3 regions of the uncultured Paenibacillus sp. genome follow, and region 1 is predicted to be linked to each of the others. Evidence: riboswitches for the same ligand, from Rfam matches in the RefSeq annotation. Region 1 holds a riboswitch; each other region holds the start of a gene.
What was found. A riboswitch is a leader RNA that binds a small molecule or an ion and turns the genes downstream of it on or off. The one in region 1 is predicted to bind thiamine pyrophosphate.

Region 2: it holds a riboswitch for thiamine pyrophosphate, as region 1 does, so the genes downstream of both, RWM61_RS10625 (ABC transporter substrate-binding protein) here and thiC (phosphomethylpyrimidine synthase ThiC) in region 1, are expected to answer to the same signal.
Region 3: it holds a riboswitch for thiamine pyrophosphate, as region 1 does, so the genes downstream of both, RWM61_RS13570 (thiazole synthase) here and thiC (phosphomethylpyrimidine synthase ThiC) in region 1, are expected to answer to the same signal.

The regions. Positions count from the first base shown of each region.
Region 1 covers NZ_CAUPYC010000089.1:5,348-13,200, reverse strand. Annotated here, with positions in the region: gene RWM61_RS18845 (cytochrome c oxidase subunit 2A) at 54-167, shown strand; gene RWM61_RS18840 (cytochrome c oxidase subunit II) at 190-666, shown strand; gene RWM61_RS18835 (b(o/a)3-type cytochrome-c oxidase subunit 1) at 674-2,338, shown strand; TPP riboswitch at 2,429-2,535, shown strand; gene thiC (phosphomethylpyrimidine synthase ThiC) at 2,814-4,574, shown strand; gene RWM61_RS18825 (ThiF family adenylyltransferase) at 4,567-5,832, shown strand; gene thiE (thiamine phosphate synthase) at 5,816-6,763, shown strand; gene RWM61_RS18815 (thiazole synthase) at 6,771-7,673, shown strand; gene thiO (glycine oxidase ThiO) at 7,678-7,853, shown strand, end outside.
Region 2 covers NZ_CAUPYC010000027.1:29,401-37,253, forward strand. Annotated here, with positions in the region: gene RWM61_RS10610 (ABC transporter ATP-binding protein) at 37-798, opposite strand; gene RWM61_RS10615 (ABC transporter permease) at 798-1,574, opposite strand; gene RWM61_RS10620 (MTH1187 family thiamine-binding protein) at 1,564-1,866, opposite strand; gene RWM61_RS10625 (ABC transporter substrate-binding protein) at 1,905-3,020, opposite strand; TPP riboswitch at 3,141-3,254, opposite strand; gene RWM61_RS10630 (methyl-accepting chemotaxis protein) at 3,328-4,491, opposite strand; gene arsC (arsenate reductase (thioredoxin)) at 4,849-5,274, opposite strand; gene RWM61_RS10640 (arsenic transporter) at 5,332-6,744, opposite strand; gene RWM61_RS10645 (metalloregulator ArsR/SmtB family transcription factor) at 6,741-7,073, opposite strand; gene phoU (phosphate signaling complex protein PhoU) at 7,258-7,853, opposite strand, start outside.
Region 3 covers NZ_CAUPYC010000042.1:25,960-33,812, reverse strand. Annotated here, with positions in the region: gene thiH (2-iminoacetate synthase ThiH) at 1-1,004, opposite strand, end outside; gene RWM61_RS13570 (thiazole synthase) at 1,001-1,786, opposite strand; TPP riboswitch at 1,842-1,955, opposite strand; cobalamin riboswitch at 2,110-2,313, shown strand; gene RWM61_RS13565 (radical SAM protein) at 2,366-3,109, shown strand; gene nrdD (anaerobic ribonucleoside-triphosphate reductase) at 3,140-5,086, shown strand; gene RWM61_RS13555 (copper-translocating P-type ATPase) at 5,212-7,296, opposite strand; gene RWM61_RS13550 (cold-shock protein) at 7,490-7,693, opposite strand.

The DNA.
Region 1 (7,853 bases):
ACGCCCTTTTCGGCACGTACAATCGGGGCATGAGACGATGGGAGGGAACGCTCGTGAAAAAGGAACGGGATCCGCAGCTCAAAGGCGCATTCGCCGCCGTACTGCTCCTCGGTTTCATCCTGGCTGCGTCTTGGACGGCCGTCTATTTGCTTTTCATTAACCGATAAATCAAGGGGGGTCCGAACCAACATGCACATTCACAAGCTTGAAAAAATTTGGCTTGCCATCGGCATCGCGATGCTCGTCGTATTCCTCACCGTGCTCGGCGTATCGGCATTCGCGCAAGGCATGCAGCCGCCGAGCGGCAAGCAGCAGGCGATCGATCCGGCGAAGGCGGCGGAGACTCCGCCCTTCGACAAGCCGGGCCTGAGGCAGATCGGGGATAACCGGTACGAAGCGGTCATGCTTGGCTTCGCGTTCGGCTTCGAGCCGCGCCAGCCCATGGAAGTTCCCGCCGGAGCGACGGTCGACTTCGTCGTGACGGCTACCGACGTCGTCCACGGCTTCGCGATTCCGCGCACCAACGTGAACATGATGGTCGTTCCGGGCGAGGTCAGCCGCGTCACCCATACGTTCGACAAGCCCGGGGAGTATTTGATCCTCTGCAATGAGTACTGCGGAATCGGGCATGAATACATGCAGACGAAAATCGTCGTGAAAGGGTAAAATGACCATGCAAATGACAGCTTCCAATGGGACGCACAGGCCTTTCGACCGCCGCGACAGCGCCCTGGTGCTCGCGCACGTGCTTTTTGCCTTTGCCGCGTTGCTGATCGGCGGCATCGCCGGCCTGCTGCAGGGCCTTGTCCGCGGCGGAATGGTAACGCTGCCGGCGAACATCGGCTACTATCAGCTTCTGACCGCGCACGGCGTGCTGATGGCACTCATTTTTACAACATTTTTCATCATGGGCTTCATCTACGCGGGCCTGGCCAAAACATTGGGCGGGCATCTGCTCGACAGCGCAAGACGCCTCGGCTGGGCAGGCTTTGCGATCATGGGGCTGGGCACCGTGCTCGGCACGATCATGATCCTGCTCAACAAGGCGACGGTGCTGTATACGTTCTATGCGCCGATGAAAGCCGACTCGTTGTTCTATATCGCACTGGTGCTGATCGTCGTCGGCAGCTGGATCAGCGGCGCGGGCATGATCCGCAATTACAGCTATTGGAAAAAAACGCACAAGGGCCAGACCTCGCCGCTGTTCGCCTTCATGGGCATCGTGACGATGGCGCTGTGGCTGATCGCGACGCTCGGCGTTGCCGTGGAGGTGCTGTTCCAGCTGCTGCCCTGGTCGTTCGGCTGGGTCGACACGGTCGACGTTGTGCTGAGCCGGACGCTGTTCTGGTATTTCGGCCATCCGCTCGTCTACTTCTGGCTGCTGCCGGCTTACATGTGCTGGTACGTATGCGTGCCGAAAATGATCGGCGGCAAGCTGTTCAGCGATTCGCTTGCACGGCTGGCTTTTCTGCTGTTCCTGCTGTTCTCGATTCCGGTCGGCTTCCACCACCAGCTTATGGAGCCTGGTATCACGCCGTTCTGGAAATACCTGCAGGTCGTGCTCACCTTCATGGTCGTCATCCCGTCCCTGATGACCGCCTTCTCGCTGTTCGCCACGTTTGAGATGGCCGGACGCAAGCGCGGAGGCACAGGGCTGTTCGGCTGGCTGCGAAAGCTGCCCTGGAAGGACGCGCGTTTCTTCGCGCCGTTTATGGGAATGGTCATCTTCATTCCTGCAGGGGCAGGCGGTCTTGTCAACGCGAGCAACCAGATGAACGCGGTCGTGCACAATACGCTTTTTGTAACGGGGCATTTTCATCTGACGGTGGCGTCCAGCGTCGCGCTGACCTTTTTCGGCATTGCCTATTGGCTGATTCCTGCCGTAACCGGGCGCAAGCTGACGGCGAAATTGCACCGCTGGGGCATCATCCAGACGATCGTCTGGGCGGTCGGCATGTTCCTGATGTCGGGAGCGATGCATCTGGTCGGCCTGTTCGGCGCGCCGCGCAGAACGGCGTACACGACGTACCAGGGCAATCCGGAAGCCGCCGCCTGGATTCCCTATTACGTAACGGTCGCCGTCGGGGGCGTGATCCTGTTCGTCGGCGTGCTCATTCTGGTCGGCATCATCATCGGGCTGCTGCGCGCGCCGAAGGGCGAGGAGGAGTTTCCGATCGCCGAAGCGGAAGCGGATGCGGCGCCTACGCCTCGTTACCTCGAGCGCTGGAGCGTCTGGATCGGGATTGCCGTCGCGCTTATCCTGATCGCCTATACGGTGCCGGTGATCGATATGATCAGCAGCGACGCGCCGGGCGCGAAAGGGCTGGTGACGTGGTAGCCGTTGGGCAATTCGACACCCGGCAAATCAACGACAACCCGGCAAGTCAAGGGTTGACAATAACGAAGGCTTACGTTTATAGTCTAAGCATGTATCCACTAGGGGCGCCCCCCGCGGGCTGAGATAAGGCGAAACGCCTTGGTCCCTTCGAACCTGATCTGGGTTATGCCAGCGTAGGAAAGTGGGAATATGCCCGGCCATCCGTTTCACGCAGCCGCTTCCGTCCGGCGCGGAGCAATCCGCGCGGAAACCTTGCGGCCGCCGCCGCCCGCATGTTTCAGCCGCTTCCTCGCCGAAGCGGCTTTTTTGCGTCCCTGAGGGCGCGGAAGGCCCCTTTTCCGGCGAGCGGAGCGGCGCGGACGGCGGCGTGCCGGCTTGTGATCGAAGACGCGGCGGGCATAGACGTCACGGCTCGCGGCCGTGACTCCCTCTTGCCTCCTGGTGGATAACGACTTGTATCCTAGGAGGTATTTTTATGTCCATTTTAACGACTCCACTGCCGGGCAGCCGGAAAACGTACGTGAACGGACCGCGCGGGGATGTGCGTGTTCCGATGCGGGAAATCGCGCTTGAGCCGAGCTCGGTGCGCGGAGAGGAAATTCCGAACGAGCCGGTGCTCGTCTATGACGCAAGCGGTCCTTATACGGATCCGTCTTACACGGCCGACGTCCGCAAAGGGCTGCCGGGCTTGCGCGAGGGCTGGATTGCCGAGCGGGAGGACACCGAAACGTATGAAGGAAGAACGCTTCGTCCGGAGGATAACGGCTTCCGATCGGCGGAGAAGGCGGAGGAGCTCGGCGCGGAACGGTTTCCCGGGCTGGACCGGAAGCCGCTGCGCGCCAAAGCCGGCGGCAATGTGACGCAGCTGCACTATGCCCGCAAAGGGATCGTCACGCCGGAGATGCAGTTCATCGCCGTGCGCGAGGGGATGGATCCCGAATTCGTGCGTGCGGAGGTGGCGGCGGGCCGCGCGGTCATTCCGGCGAACGTCAATCATCCCGAGAGCGAGCCGATGATCATCGGGCGTCATTTTCACGTGAAAATCAACGCCAACATCGGCAACTCCGCGGTTGCCTCTTCGATCGAGGAAGAGGTCGAGAAAATGACGTGGGCGACCCGCTGGGGCGCGGATACGATTATGGATCTGTCCACGGGACGCAACATCCACACGACGCGCGAGTGGATCGTTCGCAATTCCCCCGTGCCGGTCGGCACGGTGCCGATCTACCAGGCGCTGGAGAAGGTGAACGGCGTGGCGGAGGATCTGACGTGGGAAGTGTTCCGCGATACGCTCATCGAGCAGGCCGAGCAGGGCGTCGATTACTTCACGATCCATGCGGGCGTGCTGCTTCGTTACGTGCCGCTGACGGCAAAGCGGGTGACCGGCATCGTCTCGCGCGGCGGCTCGATTATGGCGGCCTGGTGCCTGGCGCACCACAAGGAGAACTTCCTGTATACGCATTTTGAAGAGATTTGCGAGATCATGAAAGCCTACGACGTGACGTTCTCGCTGGGCGACGGCCTGCGGCCGGGCTCGATCGCCGATGCGAACGACGAGGCGCAGTTCGCGGAGCTGGATACGCTCGGCGAGCTGACGCAAATCGCCTGGAAGCACGATGTGCAGGTAATGATCGAGGGACCCGGCCATGTGCCGATGCATCTGATCAAGGAGAACGTCGACCGCCAGATGGAGGTGTGCGGCGAAGCGCCGTTCTACACGCTCGGACCGCTGACGACCGATATCGCGCCGGGCTACGACCACATTACGTCGGCGATCGGCGCCGCGATGATCGGTTGGTTCGGCACCGCGATGCTCTGCTACGTAACGCCGAAAGAACACCTTGGCCTGCCGAACAAAGAGGACGTCAAGGACGGCGTGATCGCCTACAAAATCGCGGCCCACGCGGCAGACCTCGCCAAAGGGCATCCGCGCGCGCGGATGCGCGACGATGCGCTGTCCAAGGCGAGGTTCGAGTTCCGCTGGCGCGACCAGTTCCATCTGTCGCTCGATCCGGAGCGGGCGATGTCCTATCACGACGAGACGCTGCCGGCGGAAGCGGCGAAGTCGGCGCATTTCTGCTCGATGTGCGGGCCTAAGTTCTGCAGCATGCGGATTACCCAGGACATCCGCGACTACGCGGAAAAGAACGGCCTCGACACCGAAGAAGCGATTGCGGCCGGGATGAAGGAGCAGTCGGAGTCGTTCAAGGCCGGAGGCGGCAAAATTTATGCGTGAGGCCGCGGCCGGTTTGACGGGGATGGAAGAACCGGCTGCGGAATGGCGCGAGCGTTACTCCCGCCAAATCCGGTTTGCGCCGATCGGCGAAAGCGGACAGCGCCGGCTGGGCGAAGCCGCGGTGCTGATAGTGGGCGCCGGGGCGCTAGGCGCCTCGCTGGCGCAGCATATGGTTCGCGCCGGCGTCGGGCTGGTCCGGCTCGCGGACCGCGATTACGTCGAGCCGAGCAACCTGCAGCGGCAGGTGCTGTTCGACGAGGAGGACGCGCGGCTGGCGCTGCCGAAAGCCGTCGCGGCGGCCCGCAGATTGCGCGGCATCAACAGCGCCGTGACGGTTGAGGAGCATGTGGCCGACGTCGGCCGGCGGGAAGCGTCGGAGCTCACGAGGGGCGTGGATCTCGTGCTTGACGGGACGGATAATGCGGCGGCCAGGCTTGCGTTGAACGATGCCTGCTACAGCCGCGGCATTCCGTTGCTGTACGGCGGTGTGACCGGCGCGCAGGGAATGAGCGCGGCGTTTATTCCCGGCGAGACGGCATGCCTGCGCTGCGTGATCGGCGGAGAGGACGGCGGCGATGGCGAGACGTGCGATACGGCGGGCGTGATTTCGCCGGCGGTCGAGCTCGTAGCCGCGCTTCAGGCGGGTGAAGCGTTGAAGTGGCTCGCCGGCAGGCGTGAGGCGATGCGCGGCACCTGGCTTTCGGCGGCGCTGTGGCCTTTTGCGGTTCGCGAGATGAGGCTGCCCGCGCCGCAGCCGGATTGCCCCGTATGCGGCGGGGAACGGCCGGCATCGGTGGAACGCGATGCGCCCTCAGGCGGCGATCGGGAGCCCGCGGATCGCCGCGACCGGGTGACCGCAAGCGGCGGTCGGGCGGTAGGCGGCGTCGACCGGGAAGCGGGAAGCGTCGACCGAGAGGCGGATAGCAGCGGTCGCGCGGCGGGAAGCGGCGACACAAGACAAAGCTTCGCCGCGGCGGCCCTGTGCGGACGCGATACGGTGCAGGTGACGACAGGCCGGCCGCTGGAGCTGGACGCTTTTGAACGCCGCTGGCTGTCCGCGGGCGTCGCCGTCGACCGCAATCCTTATTTGCTCCGGGCGTCGCTTGACGGGGGCGTTCGGCTTGTTCTTTTTCCGGATGGGCGCGTACTTGTTCAAGGCACTTCGGACATTGCGGAGGCGGTTCGTCTATGCGGCGAATACGTGAACGATTATGAAACGGAGAGGGAGGCTGGCATTCGACATGGCGTTGGAACGTGATTTTTCCCTCTATGTCATCACAGGTGAAAACAATCATCCCGGGCGGTCGATGATAGAGGTGATGGAAGCCGCCTTGGCCGGAGGCGCCGATATCTTGCAGCTTCGCGACAAGACCGCGGCGCCCGGCGAGCTTCTGGAGAAGGCGCGGGCGCTTCGCGAGTTGACCAGGCGATACGGCGTGCCGTTTATCGTGAACGACCATCTTGATATCGCCATTGCGTCGGATGCCGACGGCGTGCATCTCGGCCAGGAGGATATGCCGATTGCGGAAGCCAGAAGACGGCTTGGTCCGGACCGCATCATCGGGATCTCGACGCATGCCGTCGGGCAGGCGAGGGAGGCCGAGCTTGCCGGAGCCGATTATATCGGCGTCGGTCCCGTGTTCCCGACCGGCACGAAGCCCGGCAGGCAGGCGGTGACGACATCTTACGTTCGGCAGGTTGCGGCGGAAATTCGCATTCCGTGGGTGGCGATCGGCGGGATTACTCCGGATAACGCGGAAGAAGTGCTGGCTGCCGGGGCGACGAGGCTGTGCGCGGTGTCGGCGATTGTCGGGAGCCCGGATCCGGCCGGTGTTTGCCGTACGTTCAAGGCGAAGATTCAGGCGGCTGTCGGGGCGCAAGGAGCCGATGCGGGTTTTGGCATGGTTACGAGCGCCGGCTCAGGCTCAGAATCCGAATCAGGTTTCGGATCAGGTTCCGGTATCGGCTCCGACGATGGCTCGGACGGCTCGATCGCAGTGCGGATCAACGGCCGGGAGGAGCGTGTTCGGCCCGGCTCTCTGCGTCAGTTGATCGAATCGTACGGCCTCGGGGACAAACGTATTGTCGCGGAGCTGGACGGTGAAATCGTACAGCGCGGGGCATGGGATCGCACCCCGCTCCGGAGCGGGGCTTCGCTGGAGCTGATTCATTTTGTGGGAGGGGGTTGAAGTGGCGATGACGAGGGAAGAGCCCGTAATGGATAGGCTCGTAATCGGCGGAAAAACGCTGCGTTCCCGGCTGTTTCTCGGAACCGGACGGTTTCCGAGCCCGGCCGTCATGCAGCAGGCGCTGGATGCGTGCGGCGCGGAGGTCGTGACGTTCGCCGTACGGCGCGTGAACCTGGACGGCGTCGAGGACGATGCGGTGCTGCAGCATCTGGAGGATCGGCCTTTGACTTACTTGCCGAATACGTCCGGCGCGACGAACGCGGCGGAAGCGGTTCGGATCGCCCGGCTGGCGCGGGCCGCCGGACTCGGCGACTGGATCAAGGTGGAAATCAGCGCCGATCCGCGGACGCTGCTTCCCGACCCGATCGAGACGCTGCGGGCGACCGAGGCGTTGGCAAACGACGGTTTTACGGTGCTGCCTTACACGTCCGACGATCCGATTCTATGCAGGTATCTTGCGGATGCGGGCGCGGCCGCCGTCATGCCGGGCGGGTCGCCGATCGGCACCGGCCTCGGCATTCTTAATCCTTATAACCTCGGCTTGATCGCCGAATCGGCGCGCGTGCCGGTCATCGTCGACGCGGGCCTCGGCTCGGCGGCGGACGCCGCGCAGGCGGGCGAGCTTGGGGCGGCCGGCATTCTCGTCAATACGCCGGTCGCCAAAGCGCGCGACCCGATCGCCATGGCCCGGGCGATGGCGAATGCCTTTGAAGCGGGCCGCCTGTCCCGTGCGGCGGGACGGATTCCGAAGCGGCCCTATGCGTCGGCGAGCAGCTCGGCGGCAGGCGTGCCGGATGCGCTGCCGGTCGACCTGGGCGGCGAATTGCGGCTTGAGCGTGCCGCCGCCGGCGCGGGCATCGGCAGCGGGAGCGGCAGCAGCGGGGACAGCAGCGGCGCGAAGGGCGGTTGACGGGATGACGGACAAGGTTATCGTGCTCGGCGGCGGGATAGTCGGTCTTTCTTGCGCCTTTGAAGCGGCGGGGCGCGGTTACAAGGTGACGGTCGTGGAGACGGGCAAGCCGGGCGGGCAAGCATCGGGTGCGGCGGCGGGCATGCTTGCCCCGTATTCGGAAAACACGGAGCAGCCCGA
Region 2 (7,853 bases), on a different contig from region 1:
GCTTCGGAACGGTTCGTTCCCGGTACATCGCCGGTCTCAGAAACCGCCTTGCGCCGCCGGCTTCAGCAGCCCGTAAATGTGTTCCTTCAACGCATTGAAAGCCGGCGAGCTCCACAACCGCCCGTCCCGCGGACGCGGGAACGGCACGCCGACCTCCTCAAGCACCGAGGCCGGCTTATCGGACAGCACGATAATCCGGTCCGACAGCAGCAGCGCCTCCTCGATGCTATGGGTGACGAGCAGCACCGACCGCCGGTTCGCCTCCCATATCGACAGCAGCCATTGCTGCATATGCATCCGCGTCAGGGCGTCGAGTGCGCCGAACGGCTCGTCGAGGCACATGAGACGGCGCGGACTGAGCAGCGCCCGCACGAAAGACACCCGCTGCTGCATGCCGCCCGACAGCATATGCGGATAAGCGTCCGCGTAACCCTCCAGCCCGACCCGCATCAGCCATTCGCGCGTCAAGCGGCGCGCTTCGCCGCCGCGCACGCCTGCGATTTCAAGCGCGAGCTCGACGTTGCCGGCCACGGTCCGCCACGGCAGCAGCGACGCCTGCTGCGGCATGTAAGCGATCAGGCCGCGCTCGCCCGTCACCTTGCGGCCGTCCATCCGGATCTCGCCCGAATCCGGCCGCTCCAGGCCGCCGATGATCTGGAACAGCGTGCTTTTGCCGCTGCCCGACGGTCCGACCAGCGACACGAACTCGCCTTCGCCGACCGCAAGCGACACCCCGTCCAGCACCTCAACACCGCCGAACCGTTTCGACACCGCGTTCACTTCCAGCGCGTGCTTCATCAGGTCCCGCCTCCTTCCCGCTTCGGCTGCCAGCGCGCGAACGGACGCTCCGCGAGCACGACACCGACGAACAGCAGCAGGCTGAACAGCACGACGATCGCCGTTCCGGCAAAAACGCGCGCCGTCTCGAACCCATTCGCCGCGAGCTTGATGTAATAACCGAGCCCGTCCTTGGCGCCCAGCCATTCGGCGACGATCGCGGACGTCACGCTGTAGGCGGCCGCGATCCGGAGACCCGAGAACAAAAACGGCACCGAGTTCGGCAGTTCCAGCTTCATAAAGAGGGTCCATCTGCCCGCTCCGATCATGGCCAAATAATTATGCAGCTTCGGATCGCCCTGCCGCAGTCCCGTCACCATCGAAAGCGTAACCGGAAAAAAACAGACAAGCAGGATGAGGACGATTTTCGGCAGTTCCCCGAAGCCGAGCCAAATGACGAGCAGCGGCCCGAGCACGATGACCGGTATGTTCTGCGACAGAATAAGAATCGGCGACAAAGCCCGCCGCGCGCCTGGCACCAGATGCAGCAGCACCGACAGCAGCACGCCCGCCAGCGCGCCGAGCGCGAGGCCGATCAGCGTGCGCGCGCCCGTAGCGAGCGTATGGGACCAGAGCCTCGCGCGGACATCGTCCCGCAGCGCCTCCCGGACCACTTCAACCGGACCGGGGAGCCGGTAAGCGGGGATGTCCCAAAGGGCGACGGCGCCCTGCCACAAGGCCAGGAAAACGGCAATGACCGCCAGAGGCGGCCATCCTTTGCGCAGGCTATTGCCCATCGGGATATTTCTCCAGCAGACGGCCCATCGAGGCGCCGTCCTTCGGATTGTAGTAGATTTTGATCTGCGAAATGACGGACGGACAGCCCATCTCCGCCATCGCCTCGTTCATATCCTTCACCACCGCAAGCAGCCGGTCCATATCGCCCTCCATCGTCGTCTCGAGCGGCGCGACCCGGTAAGGCAGCCCCGTCGCCTTGACGATCTCGATTGCCCGGTCGACATACGGAATGACGCTTTCCCCGTTCGGCGTGTGCGGCAAAATTTGAATGCTCAGCAGCGCGTCGGCCATCGTTCCCCATCTTCCTCTCGTTCAAGCTTCATCCGCCGTTATTGCGGCAGAAAGTCGTTCGTGAACGCCTTCTGCGGGTCGAACTCGCCCTCGAGCAGCTTGCGCTCGGTCATCCACTCCGCGTAATTCGACCATACCTCAAGCTTCTGCTCGCCCCAGCGGGCCGCGTCGTCACGGTACTTAGGGGCCAGCCATTTCTGGCTCGCCTTCACGAGCTCCTTGTTCAAATCGGGCTCTGCCGCAATCAGCACATCGGCCGCCTCGCCGGGATTGTCGATCGCGAAATTATAGCCTTCCGCCGCGCCCTCGACGAAAGCGCGCACGATGTCCGGCTTGTCCGCGATCATTTTCTCGCTCGTGGCGAGCACCGGCGTGTAGTAATCCAGCTTGTCGCTGTAGTCGGTCAAATAAACCATATTGATCGGCTCGCCCCGCAGCTCCGCCTCGACGCCCGTCCACGCGTAATAGATCCAGGCAAAATCGATGTCCCGCTTCACCGAGGTGAAAAAGTCCGTGACGCCCGTGCTGACGATTTCCACCTTGCTTACGTCGGCGCCTTCCGCCTGCATGATCGACCCGATGACGGCCTCTTCGACCGGCGAGCCCCAGCCGCCGTACTTCTTGCCCTCGAAATCTTTCGGCGTCTTGATGTTCTTATCGACCGGCGAAGCGAAGCCCGACGTGTTGTGCTGAATCACGGCCGCCAGCGACACGATCGGCACCTGCTGGGTGCGCGCCATCGTCAGCTGCTCCTGGTAGCTGACGCCGAACTCGGCTTCGCCCGAAGCGATCAGCTGCTCGACCGTCCCTTCGCCCGGCTGCACGATCTCCACGTCCAGTCCGCGTTCGCGCCAGAAGCCTTTGTCGCGCGCGACGTAGAGCCCCGTATGGTTCGTATTCGGCGTCCAGTCGAGCATCACCTTCACCTTCGCGAGCTCTTCCGTCCCGTCTGCAGCACCGTCCGTGCCCGCTTCGCCGTTCGTTCCCCCAACGTTCGCGGCGGCATTGCCGCCTCCGGCGTTGCCGGCGTTCTCCCCGGCCGCGCCGTTATTTCCCCCGCCGTTATTGCCGCCGCTTCCGCAGCCCGCCAGCGCCAGCATAATCGCCAGCAAGGCGACGCTCCATTTCCAGCCTTTGCGAACCTTGTTCCTCATGTCTTGTCCCTCTCTCTTCCCCCACCCATATTTCGACAACAAAAAAACGCCCCCGATCCCAAGGCGTCTATTCGCGTGACAACCGCCACCCCTTCGCGCTCCGCAAGCGAAACGCGCGTCAAAGCGCGGCTTACCGTGTTCCTACGCTGGCATTATCCAGATCAGGTATAAGGGTCGGTATCGTATAGCGGGATACCCTCTCAGCCGGCCTGCCCAGCTCCCCCGGTGCTTATTCGATTGTCGTTATGCCTATTATAGCAAAACCGCGGCAAAATTCCACCGTTGCGACATGTATGTATACTAATCTTTAAGACTGGCGGTTTGCAGTTTGCAGATCTCTTCTTAATCGGAGTATGTCTCCCGTGACTTTCTCCGATCGTTCATAGGCCTTCGCGGCCAAGGCATCGATTGTCCTGGCGCTGGTTCTGTTGTCGGCTGCCGCATGGAATAATTGCTCGAATACCGCCTCCGCGCGGGACACCGAAGCTTCGCTGCAGGCCGCGTACTCTTTGCCGGCACAGACAAGCTCGGCTGTTTTCGACACGGATTCAAGTATCGCCTTGACGGTGTCCGTAATCTCGTCCGCCGATCGCTTCGTTTGTGTCGCAAGCTTCCTTATTTCATCAGCCACGACGGCAAAGCCCCTTCCATGCTCGCCGGCTCTCGCCGCTTCGATCGTCGCATTGACGGCAAGCAGGTTGCATTGATCGGCCAATTCACGGATCAGGGCGGACACTTGGTTGACGCCGTTCGCCCGCTTCTGCAGATCTGTCATCTGGATCTCTTGCTTGATCGTGCGCTCAGCGAAACCGGAGAACGCCTCACCGACGCCGTTCAGCTCATTTTTCCCTTTTAACGTCAGGTCGACCATCTTCTCGGACAATGCGTCTCCTTGGGCGCTCGATCGGCGAACGGCCGTGACAGCCTCGTTAATCTCCAGCATCATACGCTCGGCTCCCAGGATTGTATTGACTTGAGATTCTATAGCCTGTTTCTGGAGCAACCGGGAAATATCGAGCAGATCGGCAACCGACAGAATTCCGGCAAGCTTGCTTCCGTCGGTAACGACGACACAATCGTAGAACGATGCTCCCTCCCGTCCGAGCGCCCGATCCAAGAGCTCGTGGGGCGGCACCGATTTGTCGACGATGAACGGCTTCGGATCCATCAGCCGGTCAACCGGCTTTTCATAATACAGGGCGGTGCCGAACCGCCTGCTCAGGTTTCTGAAAAAACGGTCCCGCATAATGAGCCCGACGGGTGCCTGTTCCTCGTTGCAAACGACAAAACATTCGGCGTCCGCATGGAGCTCGAATAATTTGGCCGTATGCTCGCAGGAATCGGTCGGATGAACGGATATAGCCGGACGGACGGCATCCGAAATCACCGGCGAACGATAGCCGGGCCGCTCTTCGACTTCCGGTATAATCACCGGAATTGACGTTTGTTCCATCCGTTTTGCCACTAACATGCTACCCCTTCCATCTCCTCTAATCTCTGTCTTTTACCAAATCTTAATTGACCATGATCAAATGAGATGCCTGGGTGTGTAAAGCGTATGTTAAATTTCGACAAAAATCGGTCACACCGCAAGTCCGCGATTCAACTCTGATTGCGGTTAATGAACGGCGCCGTCGTTTCTTCAGGTTGCCGCACCTCATTTTCTCCGTAGAATTTACGATCCATCTCAATATTCACCTGCTCGACTATTGTTTTGTCCGAAGGCGACCCGTCTTCGTTATGTTCCTTCTCAAGATCCAATTCGATACCAGCCTTTCAGGTGGATGTATGTTCGTTATCATGTCCTGGGAAAAACATGATGCAAAAATTACTTGCCTTCCTGGACAAACCGCACAATCCTGCTTTTGATCGAATCGCGCACCTCGCGGAACTGGGCCATAATTTGTTCTTCCGTACCCGTCGCTTTTGCGGGATCGTCGAAGCCCCAGTGCCACTTGGTTACATTCCGGTTCACAATCACCGGGCAGTGTTCGTCCGCATGGCCGCAAAGCGTAATAACGTAATCTGCACGGTTCAAAGTATCGGGATCGATAACATCTGACGTGTTGGAACCGATATCCACCCCTGCTTCTTTCATGACCTGCACGGCGCGCGGATTTAATCCGTGCGCTTCAAGTCCGGCGCTTTTCACCTCGTATTTATCGCCGCCCAAGGCTTTTAAGAACCCGTCGGCAATTTGGCTCCTGCAGGAGTTGCCTGTGCACAAAAAATAAACAAGCGGTTTTTTCTCCATCGTTGACGCACTCCCTTAGTTATCATGATTATTTTGGCAAAACATTATGCAATGCGGTTAAACACGCTGGTGCCCTCTTTTCGCCTGCTTGTTCGCCCGAATCAGGTTCACAACCAAAGCGGCGCCCGCAATGGCCAAGCCGATCGTGCCGATAGAAATCCAGATGTTCACATTGGATGAATGAATAAATCGAAGCCATAAGTAAAGCCCCGTAAGAGTCATGAACAAAGTAGGCACCGTCAAGATGATTCCGATTTTAAAATAATAACCCCAGCCGATCTTCACGCCTTTGCGGGAAAGCACATGCAGCCACAAAAGAGTGGCCAGGGATCCGATTGGCGTTATTTTCGGCCCCAAGTCGGAACCGACCACATTCGCGTAAATGAGCGCCTCGCGTATGACGCCTTGCGTCTGCGTTCCATTGACGGCCAGCGCATCGATCATCACGGTCGGCATATTGTTCATGATGGAAGACAGGAAGGCAGCGATAAAGCCCATGCCGATGGTTGCGATGAAAAGCCCTTTGTCCGCGACGGATTGAATAAAGGACCCAAGCACGTCCGTAAGTCCGACATTTCTTAAACCATAAACGACGACATACATGCCGATGGAGAAAATGACGACTGCCCAAGGCGCATCTTTGACCAATTTTGCCGTATGGATTACGGGGCTTTTACGCGCTGCCAGGAGGAACGCTGCGGCTGCCGCGCCGGCGATGACGGACACCGGAACAGCGGCCGGCCCGCTCAGGAAATAAGCCGCCAGCAATACGGCCAGAATGACCCAGGACCACTTAAACAACCTCATATCTTTGATTGCTTCGTGCGGCTTTTTGAGTTGGGCGAAATGATAGCCTTTGGGAATGCTCTTGCGGAAGTAAAGGTGGAGCACCAGCAAACTGGTCCCGATGGAGAAAAAATCAGGCACAATCATTCGGCTGGCATATTCGGCAAAACCGATTCCAAAATAGTCTGCCGATACGATGTTCACCAAATTGCTCACAACAAGCGGCAAAGATGCCGTATCCGCGATAAAGCCGCTTGCCATAATAAACGGCAAAACCATTTTTTCATCAAACTTTAAGGCGCGCACCATCGCCAGAACGATCGGCGTGATGATGAGGGCCGCCCCGTCGTTGGCGAACAAAGCGGCCACCGCCGCGCCGAGCAGAATGATGTAAACAAACATTAATATGCCGTTGCCGTTTGCAAGCCGCGCCATATGCAACGCGGCCCATTCGAAAAAACCGATTTCATCCAGGACTAGCGAAATCAGAATGATGGCCACGAATGCCAAGGTGGCATTCCAGACAATACCCGTCACCGTGATGACATCGGTGAAAGACACGACGCCGAATACTAAAGCGAGAACCGCCCCAACTGCGGCAGACCAACCGATATTCAAGCCTTTAGGCTGCCAGATCACAAAGGCGAGGGTCACGAGAAAAATGACAAGCGCGGTTGAAATCATGCTTGCTCCTGCACCTCACAGTCGTTTCCTTTTAAGGCTTCAATCTTGTCTTTCATGGACGGCAAATGGTCTAAAATGCCCCGGAGATACGGTTTGACAGGTAAGCTGAGGGAATAATAAACCCATTGTCGTTTACGGGTTTCATTTACCAGCCCCGCTGTCTTTAATTTTCGCAGATGTTGACTGGCGTTCGGTTGGGACATGCCGGTAAGATCGACAATATCGCATACGCAAAGCTCCCTCTCGTTCAACAACGCAATAATGGACAGCCTTGTTTTATCCCCCAACAGTTTAAACACTTCAGCCATCTCATCCATACGATCCTCCATTTGTTACCCCCTCTTGGTCTCATCTCCATCACAAGAAACGATCCAACCACTTCATCATTATATAATGATTAAATTATATAATCAAATGCTGATATTATGGGCGAAAAAACCCCGAGCACAGGTGGTTGCTAATCACCCATTCAGCAGCGTCGGGGAATTTATCGTACCTAGGCAAGCAATGAGGTTACGCGTTCAAATCCGGACGTTTGCCGGTCACAAGATAAACCACGCTCTCTCCGATATTTGTCGCATGGTCGCCGATGCGTTCGATGTAGCGGCCGACGAAGCTTAAATTCATCACCTGATTGGCGTTCTTCGGATCCTCGATCATCAAGGCGAACAAATCCATTAAGATTTGGCTGTAAAGCGCATCTACCGCATCGTCATCCTTCGCCATTTTGTAAGCCAAATCCACACTCTCGCGAATAAACGCCTGTGTCGACTCGTAAATCATCGTCTGAACGGTCTCCGCCATCCGCGGGAGGTCGACAAGCGGTTTGATGAGACGCTGTCCCTCGAAGCGCACTACCGCCTTTGCGATATCCACTGCCAAGTCAGCCATGCGCTCCAAATCGTTCGATATCTTGAAAGCGACCAGTATCCGGCGCAAATCCTTGGCGACCGGCTGTTGCGTGGCAATCAGTCTCGACCCGATGTCCGTAATTTTTTCTTCCATCTGGTTGATTTCGGAATCTGCCCTGATGATCAGTTTGGCTTGCTCTATATCGACCGCCGCCAATGCCTTCATCGCTTCAGAAAGCGCATTTTCCACTCTTCCGC
Region 3 (7,853 bases), on a different contig from region 1:
GGGATGCCGGCTTTATCGTCCGAATAACCGCCGACAGCGGTGGATGAACCGGCCGACATTTTGGTCACGCCCAATCGGAGCAACCGGTTGCGAAATGTCTTGCTTTCCCTGGTCGAGAGAGTAATTCCCGCCCGCGGCAAAAACAATCGCATCGCCAGCATAGCCTGAACCAACTCTTTATCGTTCACGGTTGATCCCGGGCTCCACCCTCCCAAATGCGGGCGGATCCGGGGAAGCGACACACCGATCTCCGTTGCGGGATACCTGGCTTGCAAATAACGGGCGTGCAGCCCCGCCAGAAATACCTCCTTCCTCCAGTCTTCCAGCCCGAGAAGAGGACCGATCGTCACAGTCCTCATTCCGGCTTGACAGGCCCTTTCCGGCGCATCCAACCGGTACAAGTAATTTCGCTTCGGGCCCTTCCGGTGTAACTCGCGATATGTATCCTCTTTGTACGTTTCCTGATAAAGAGTCAGGCCGTCCACGCCATTGTCGATAAGATCGGCGTACTGCGATTTGTCCATCGGTTGAACTTCCAATGAAACAGAAGCGAAATGCTTCGATAAGATAAGGATGCAGGCCTTCAAGTAATCATGATTCGATTGCTGCGGGGATTCGCCCGTCAACAGCAAAAGATGTTTGATTCCTGCAGCCGCGATCGCGGCGCCTTCTCTTTCAACCTCACGCATCGCGAGTTTTTTTCTCGAAAAAACATGTTCGACGCTGAAGCTGCAGTATGCGCAGGAATTGACGCAGTAGTCCGACACGTATAAAGGAGCGAACAGCAAAATCGTACGGCCGAAATGTTGAACCGTCAGCCGGTGCGCTTTTTGAGCCATCGCTTCCAGGCACGAACCGGCAGCGGGCGACAGCAGCATCAGGAAATCCTGTTCATTCAGTCGGTCTTTCCGTAAAATGCGGAGCACATCCTGCCCGGAAGCTTCCCGGAAAGCTTCAGAATATTCCATTTCTTTCGATTTGCAATAGATTTCATAAAAGCTCAATTCGCCTCCCCCTCTCCCCCCAAAAATCCCGTTAACGGGGAAGAAGCCTCCGCCGTCTGCTTGACCGGTCCCAAACCGGATCGATAAGCAAGCCGTCCGGCATGAACGGCGCTTGCGAACGCCTCGGCCATGGACGCGGGATCCCCCGAGGTCGCGATCGCCGTATTGATCAATACCGCCGCCGCTCCCATTTCCATCGCTTCCGCCGCTTCGGAAGGTTTGCCGATCCCCGCATCGACAATGACGGGCACGTCGAGTTCTTCAATCAAGATGCGGATCATTTCTTTCGTCTGCAGTCCCCGGTTCGAGCCGATCGGCGCTCCGAGAGGCATCACCGCCGCGGCGCCGGCGTCCCGCATCCGTTTGGCGGCAATGAGATCCGGATTCATATAAGGAAAAACGACAAACCCCTCCTTCGCCAATATCGATGTCGCTTGAATCGTTTCTTCATTGTCCGGAAGCAGGTAGGTTTGATCGGGAATAACCTCGATTTTGATCCAATTCCCCATCCCGCCCTCTCTCGAGAGAAGGGCGATTCGTACGGCTTCCTGCGCATTCCGGGCGCCGGATGTATTGGGAAGCAGTTTCATGCCGTCCGGTATGTGCGTCAAACCATCTTCAAAGGACGAATTGAAATCGATTCGCCTTACCGCTACCGTAATAACCTGCGCGCCGGAACGTCCGATTACATCGGAAATCACGGAATCGTTCCCGAATTTGCCCGTGCCCACAAACAAACGGCTGGACAGCGTTGCGCCGCCAATACTAAAAGCATCACCCATCATCTTTTCTCCTCCAATAACAAAAATAGCGCATAGGAATCTATGCGCCCTGCGATCGGCAGAAGATCATGATTCCTACGCTGGCATTACCCAGACCAGGTTCTGCGGTCGAAGGCGAATGCAGCCTTCCTCTCAGCCGGATCAACTTCCAGCTCCCGCTCGTGCATCTCAAGTTTACTGTTCTTTCAAGATTTTTCCCGGCAATCATACCACAGATCAAAGAATAAACCTTATGATGTTTATCACAATCCGGATAAAAAATTATCGAATGACAACCATCACTTTACTTTTTCAATATATTGTATTAGCATTCATTCCAACAACTAAATATAGTGGTTTATGGTATCGGATCATTTTCATGCAAGTGACCGATTGAAAAGGGAAGTTCGGTGAAAATCCGACGCGGTCCCTCCACTGTTACGGCGAGCGACGCCGCACGCAATCCACTGTTTCACCTTGAAACGGGAAGGAAGCGGCGTTCGCATGGACCCGAAGCCAGGAGACCTGCCATAAACGACGACACTGCTTAACCTAAGGAAGATAGGGAGGTGTTATTCGTGTATGTAACCGATTGGTTCTATGTATACGGGCATTTCTGACCTCATTTTGGGGATGGTGGTTGGAAATGCCTTTTTTCGCGGAAAGGAGAATCGGATGCTGGCTTTTTATCCCCGTTTCATTCGTACGTTCGATGATTTGCCCGGTCACGTATCGCTGCTCATTCACGCTTGGAACGGCTGCAACATGCGCTGTTACGGTTGTCATAATCATGACGAATTGATAGCCAAAAAACCGGACGGCCATTTAACCGCCGAACAAGTTATCGAGCGCTTGGGCGAATGCAACGATATGTTCGATGCCGTGTTATTCAGCGGCGGGGAATTCATGATGAACGAGGCTTCGGAAATTAGTCATTTTCTCAATCGGGTGCGAAAGATCTTCAAAGGGAAAATCATTGTTTTTACCAACGGCACGTTCCCGCGTAAATTGCAGCGAATGCTTGCCGACAATTTGGTTGACGGCGTTCATATCGATATGAAGCTGCCGTATCACTGTCTCGATCCCGAGGATGACCGAGAGCTATTCGAAGCGATTATCGGAACCGTCCCTACGAAACGTTGTTGCCGGGACATCCTTGAGTCGGTGGAAACCGTCATTCGGCACAATAGCCGGTTAAGCCAAGTGAGAACGGTGCGATATCCGCTGCTCAGCGATGAATACTTTGAACGAATTCAAGAGTATGTGAACGGATTAAAAACCAAATACGACAGTGTTGTGCCCTATTTCTTGAATCCCTTCCACCCGCCGCAAGTCACCCGATAAAATCATTCACCATCGAACGGAGGAAACACCATGTTTCGTCATTCCAAGGAAATCATCGATACGTTTACATCACCGTCGGAAACCAAACAGGCCGATTATTTGAAAAGGGAAAACAGCAATTTCGTTTATTCATTGCCGTTGTTGCGGCATAACCTGACCAACTTTGCGGAAGAAGAATATTTGCTGCAGCACATTTTACCGGCCAAACTGACCGAATTGTATCGGGACGGCGTAATCTATATTCATGATAAACAATTAAGCCCATATTGCTTGAGCGTCGCTTGCAAAGACATCGCTGCTGCCGGAATCCCCACGCTGGCCAAAAATATGATGTCCTCGAAACCGACTCGAAAGCTTGAAACGCTGCTCCGGCATTTCAGCAACATCGTCGTGCTGATGTCCCAGCAAGTATCCGGTGCCGTCATGTTGTCGCAAATGACGACGATTTCCGCTTCCTACCTGTATTACGAGGAAACGGTCAAAGGACGCCGCTTCACGGAGGACGAACTGAAGCAGCTGTTCCAAAGCCTGATCTGGGAAATGAATATGCCATTGCGCGGCGGATCCCAATCGGCATTCACCAACATTACGCTGGAGTTCGGCAAGCCTTCCGACGAAATCAAGGACGATTTCGTCGTGATCGGCGGTACGCCTCTCGACATTCGTTACCGCGACATTCCATCCGAATACTTCGATCGGATCAACCAGGCCGTAATCGAAGTCATGAAGCAGGGAACCGGTACCGGCATCCCGTTCACTTTTCCGCTGTTAACCGTACCGATTGATGACGCATTCGATTATGAAAACCGGCTGTTCCTCGAAATGCTGGACGGCATGTACCGCTGGGGCGGAGTATATTTCGAGAATTTCCGAACCGAGCCGTTCAAGAATGAACGCTATCGCCGTCTCAATCCGTACATCAAACCACGTGATCCGGAAGTAAGCCGCAGCTTGTGCTGCAGGCTGCAAATCGATTTAACCGTACTGTCGAGACTCGGCAGCGGCATTTTCGGCAGTTCGACCGGATCGACGGGCGCTGTGCAAGTGCTGAACTTGAACCTGAATCGGGGGCTGTTGGAATACGGTCACGATGAAACGCTGCTTTTCACGAAAATCGAAGAGTTTCTGAACGTCATGCAGGAAGGGCATATGGCCAAACGGAGATGGATCGAGCGAAACCGGCAGCTGTATCCGACTTTTTTCGCATTGAACCGCGACTTGTCCAACTATTTCAACGTATTTGCAGTTTCCGGCATGCATGAAGGGCTGGTCAATATCGGTTACCCCGATGGAATGAACAACAAGGAAGGGAAACAGCTGGCGCACCGGATCATGCAATTTATGACGGAAAAAATCAACGAATTTATCGTGAGAGACAAAGTAGCCTGCGGAATCGAGTATGCGCCCGGAGAAAATGCGGCTATCAAATTGGCGCGCCACGATGTGAAATGGGCACAACGCAACAATCGGGACATCTTCGTCCAGGGAACGGGGGAAAATGTGTATTTGACATCGGGCTGCATGCTTCCGTTCAGTGAAGACGACTTTTTGCGGCAAATCGAAAACAGCGCCGAATTTCAAGCTTACGCGACGTCCGGAAGCATTTTGCACCATTTCCTTGAAAGCAGGCTTCAGCCAAAACGATTGGCCGATTATTTAAAGAAAATATTCGATAAACCGATCCAATACATCACTTTGACGCCAACGCTCACGAGTTGTCTGGACTGCAGCTCACAAATCGTCGCGGAAGATGGGAAAAACATTTCCGCTTGCCCCGTCTGCGGCAGTGATGACATCGCTACTTTCAGCCGGGTGATCGGCTACGTCAAGATGATCGCCCGAAAAAGATTGCAAGTGGACAATGAAGGGTATTACACAGGGGATTTCAATTTTTGGAGCAACGCGCGGCGTTTCGACTGGAACACGAGAAAACGTCTGAAAGAGGAGGCCATCGGCAGCCTCCCTATCAAAACATAACAACCTGATGGATAACCGGGTTCTCTCCAGCATGAAAACCGATGGAAAGAACCCGCTTTGCTGTTTGCCAATTTTACAACCTTATTCTTGCAGTTCCTTCGCCTCACCGGCGGGGCGGCAAATCTTCATGCTTTCAACAGCTTGGCATTAATCGCGACGACAATCGTGCTGAGCGACATCAGAACAGCTCCCAAAGCGGGGTTTAAAAGAATGCCCGCGCCATAAAATACGCCGGCTGCCAATGGGATGGCAACGATATTATACCCGGTTGCCCACCATAAGTTTTGAATCATTTTGCTGTATGTTTTCTTGGACAATTCCAGAATGGAAGCCACGTCCTCCGGATCGCTTCGCACCAGGATCACATCCGCCGTCTCAATGGCCACATCCGTTCCGGCTCCCACTGCAATCCCCAGGTCGGCTTTAGCCAACGCCGGAGCGTCGTTTACCCCGTCTCCGGTCATGGCCACGCGATAGCCGCCGCCTTGGATTTCAGCAATTTTGTTCGCTTTTTCATGAGGGAGGACTTCGGCATAGATCTCATCCAGATTGAGCTTGCCCCCAACCCATTCCGCTACCTGCTTGTTGTCGCCGGTCAGCATCATGGAGTGGATGCCCAGGGTTTTCAATTTGTCCACTGCGTTTTTGGCACTTTCCCTGACTTGGTCCGCCAAAGCGATCATTCCGGCAAATCGACCGTCGATTATTGCGAAAACAACGGTTTTTCCTTGTGAAGAAAGCCTGCTGTAGTCTTCAATCCGATAGGGAATGTTCTCCTGCTCCATATAACCGGGACTCACGACTTTAACGTCCTTGCCATTGACTATGCCTTTAAGGCCTTTGCCCGTCATCGCTTCGAACGATTCCGGCCGGGACAGCGTAATGTCGCGCTTCTTCACTTCCTCTACCACACCTTTGGAAATCGGATGCTCGGATTGGGCTTCCAGCGAACCGACAAGGGAGAGGATCTCCGTTTCCTCGAAGCCGGCAGACGGAACAATGTCGGTAATCCCGAATTTCCCTTGTGTCAAAGTACCGGTTTTATCGAACACGACCGCGTTCAACTTTCGAGCTTCCTCAAATGCGGTGCGGTTGCGAATCAACAGCCCTTTTTGGGCCGCTATTGATGTGGATGTGGATACGACAAGAGGAACGGCCAGGCCCAGTGCATGCGGACAAGCGATAATCATGACGGTGACCATCCGCTGCATGGCGAAATCAAAACTGTAACCCATGGATAACCACGTGAGGAGAGTGAGCAAACCGGCACCCAGCGCTATGTAAAATAACCATCTCGCAGCACGGTCCGATAAATTCTGTGTTTTGGATTTGGATTCTTGGGCTTCTCTGACCAAGGCAATGACCTGAGACAAATATCCTTCCTCCCCGGCATTCTGCACTGTGACAGTTAAAGCGCCTTCACCGTTGACGGCGCCTCCGATCACACGGTCGCCCGGATTCTTGACGACCGGAACGGATTCGCCCGTAAGCATCGATTCATCCAGAGAGGATTGACCGTTCACAATGATTCCATCGACGGGAATGCGTTCACCGGGTTTAATTAAAATGGTTTGCTGCGGCTTCAGCTCTGAGACGGCGACTTCCTTCGTCATTCCGCTTGCTGTAATGAGATGCGCTTCCGACGGAATTAACTGCACCAGCTTTTCAAGCGCGTCGGACGCCCCCAAAATGGACTTCATCTCCAGCCAATGACCCAAAAGCATGATGTCGATCAGGGTAGCCAATTCCCAGAAAAAATCGACAGTCGTCACGCCAAAGAGAATGAACGAGCTGTAACCGTACGCGACGACGATAGCCAGCGCGATCAACGTCATCATGCCGGGCGCTTTTCCCGTTAATTCACGATAGGCGCCAATCAAGAATGGGGTACCGCCATAAAAGAAAACAAACGAAGAGAGGAGAAAGAGCAGCACCGTGTCATAGGAGAACCGCCAATCCACACCGAGAAACATTTGGATCATCGGCGACAGGATCAAAATCGGTACCGTAACGGCCAATGAAATATAAAACCGTTTTTTAAAATCATCGACGTGGTGGCCGGCATGCTTGTCCCCGCCGTGTGGGCGGTCGGCTGCCATGGAATGAGAATTGCCATGGTTGTGATGTACATGTTCGGAATGATCGTGCGCAGCCTTTGCCGAATGATTCAAAGCATGATGGTCGTCGCCTTTGCGGTAATCTTTGATCATGACATTCACCTCTTATCCGTAGATGACACAACCGTCGTAAGCTGCCGATAGAGATAATATTACCCTCCTCGGCGTTATTTTAACCTCTTCGTTAATACCTAGCCATCATGTGATATGATCGGTTAAAAACAAAAACGCAAAAACCGCCCGACGAGTCATGAACCATGACTCACGGGCGGTTTGTTCTGGCGACTTACAGTTTGACTACATTCTCGGCTTGCGGGCCGCGGTTGCCTTGCGCAATCGTGAATTGCACGCGTTGGCCCTCATCCAGCGTCTTAAAGCCTTCGCCTTGAATGGCGCTGAAATGCACGAATACGTCGTCGCCGTCGTCCACTTGAATAAAGCCGTAACCTTTCTCCGCGTTAAACCACTTAACCGTACCTTCCGTTTGCATGCTTTCTTACCTCCTGCATATGCTGTAAGCTTACCGTGCAGAAAAAACATCCGTTTCCGTTTCCATACATTCTTCGTCAGGTATTCTTAAAAGGCTCCGTCCTTTGCGAACAAATACAACGAAAGCCCTGCCTCTCTTCCATCCTTGCGGCTCCGATGAC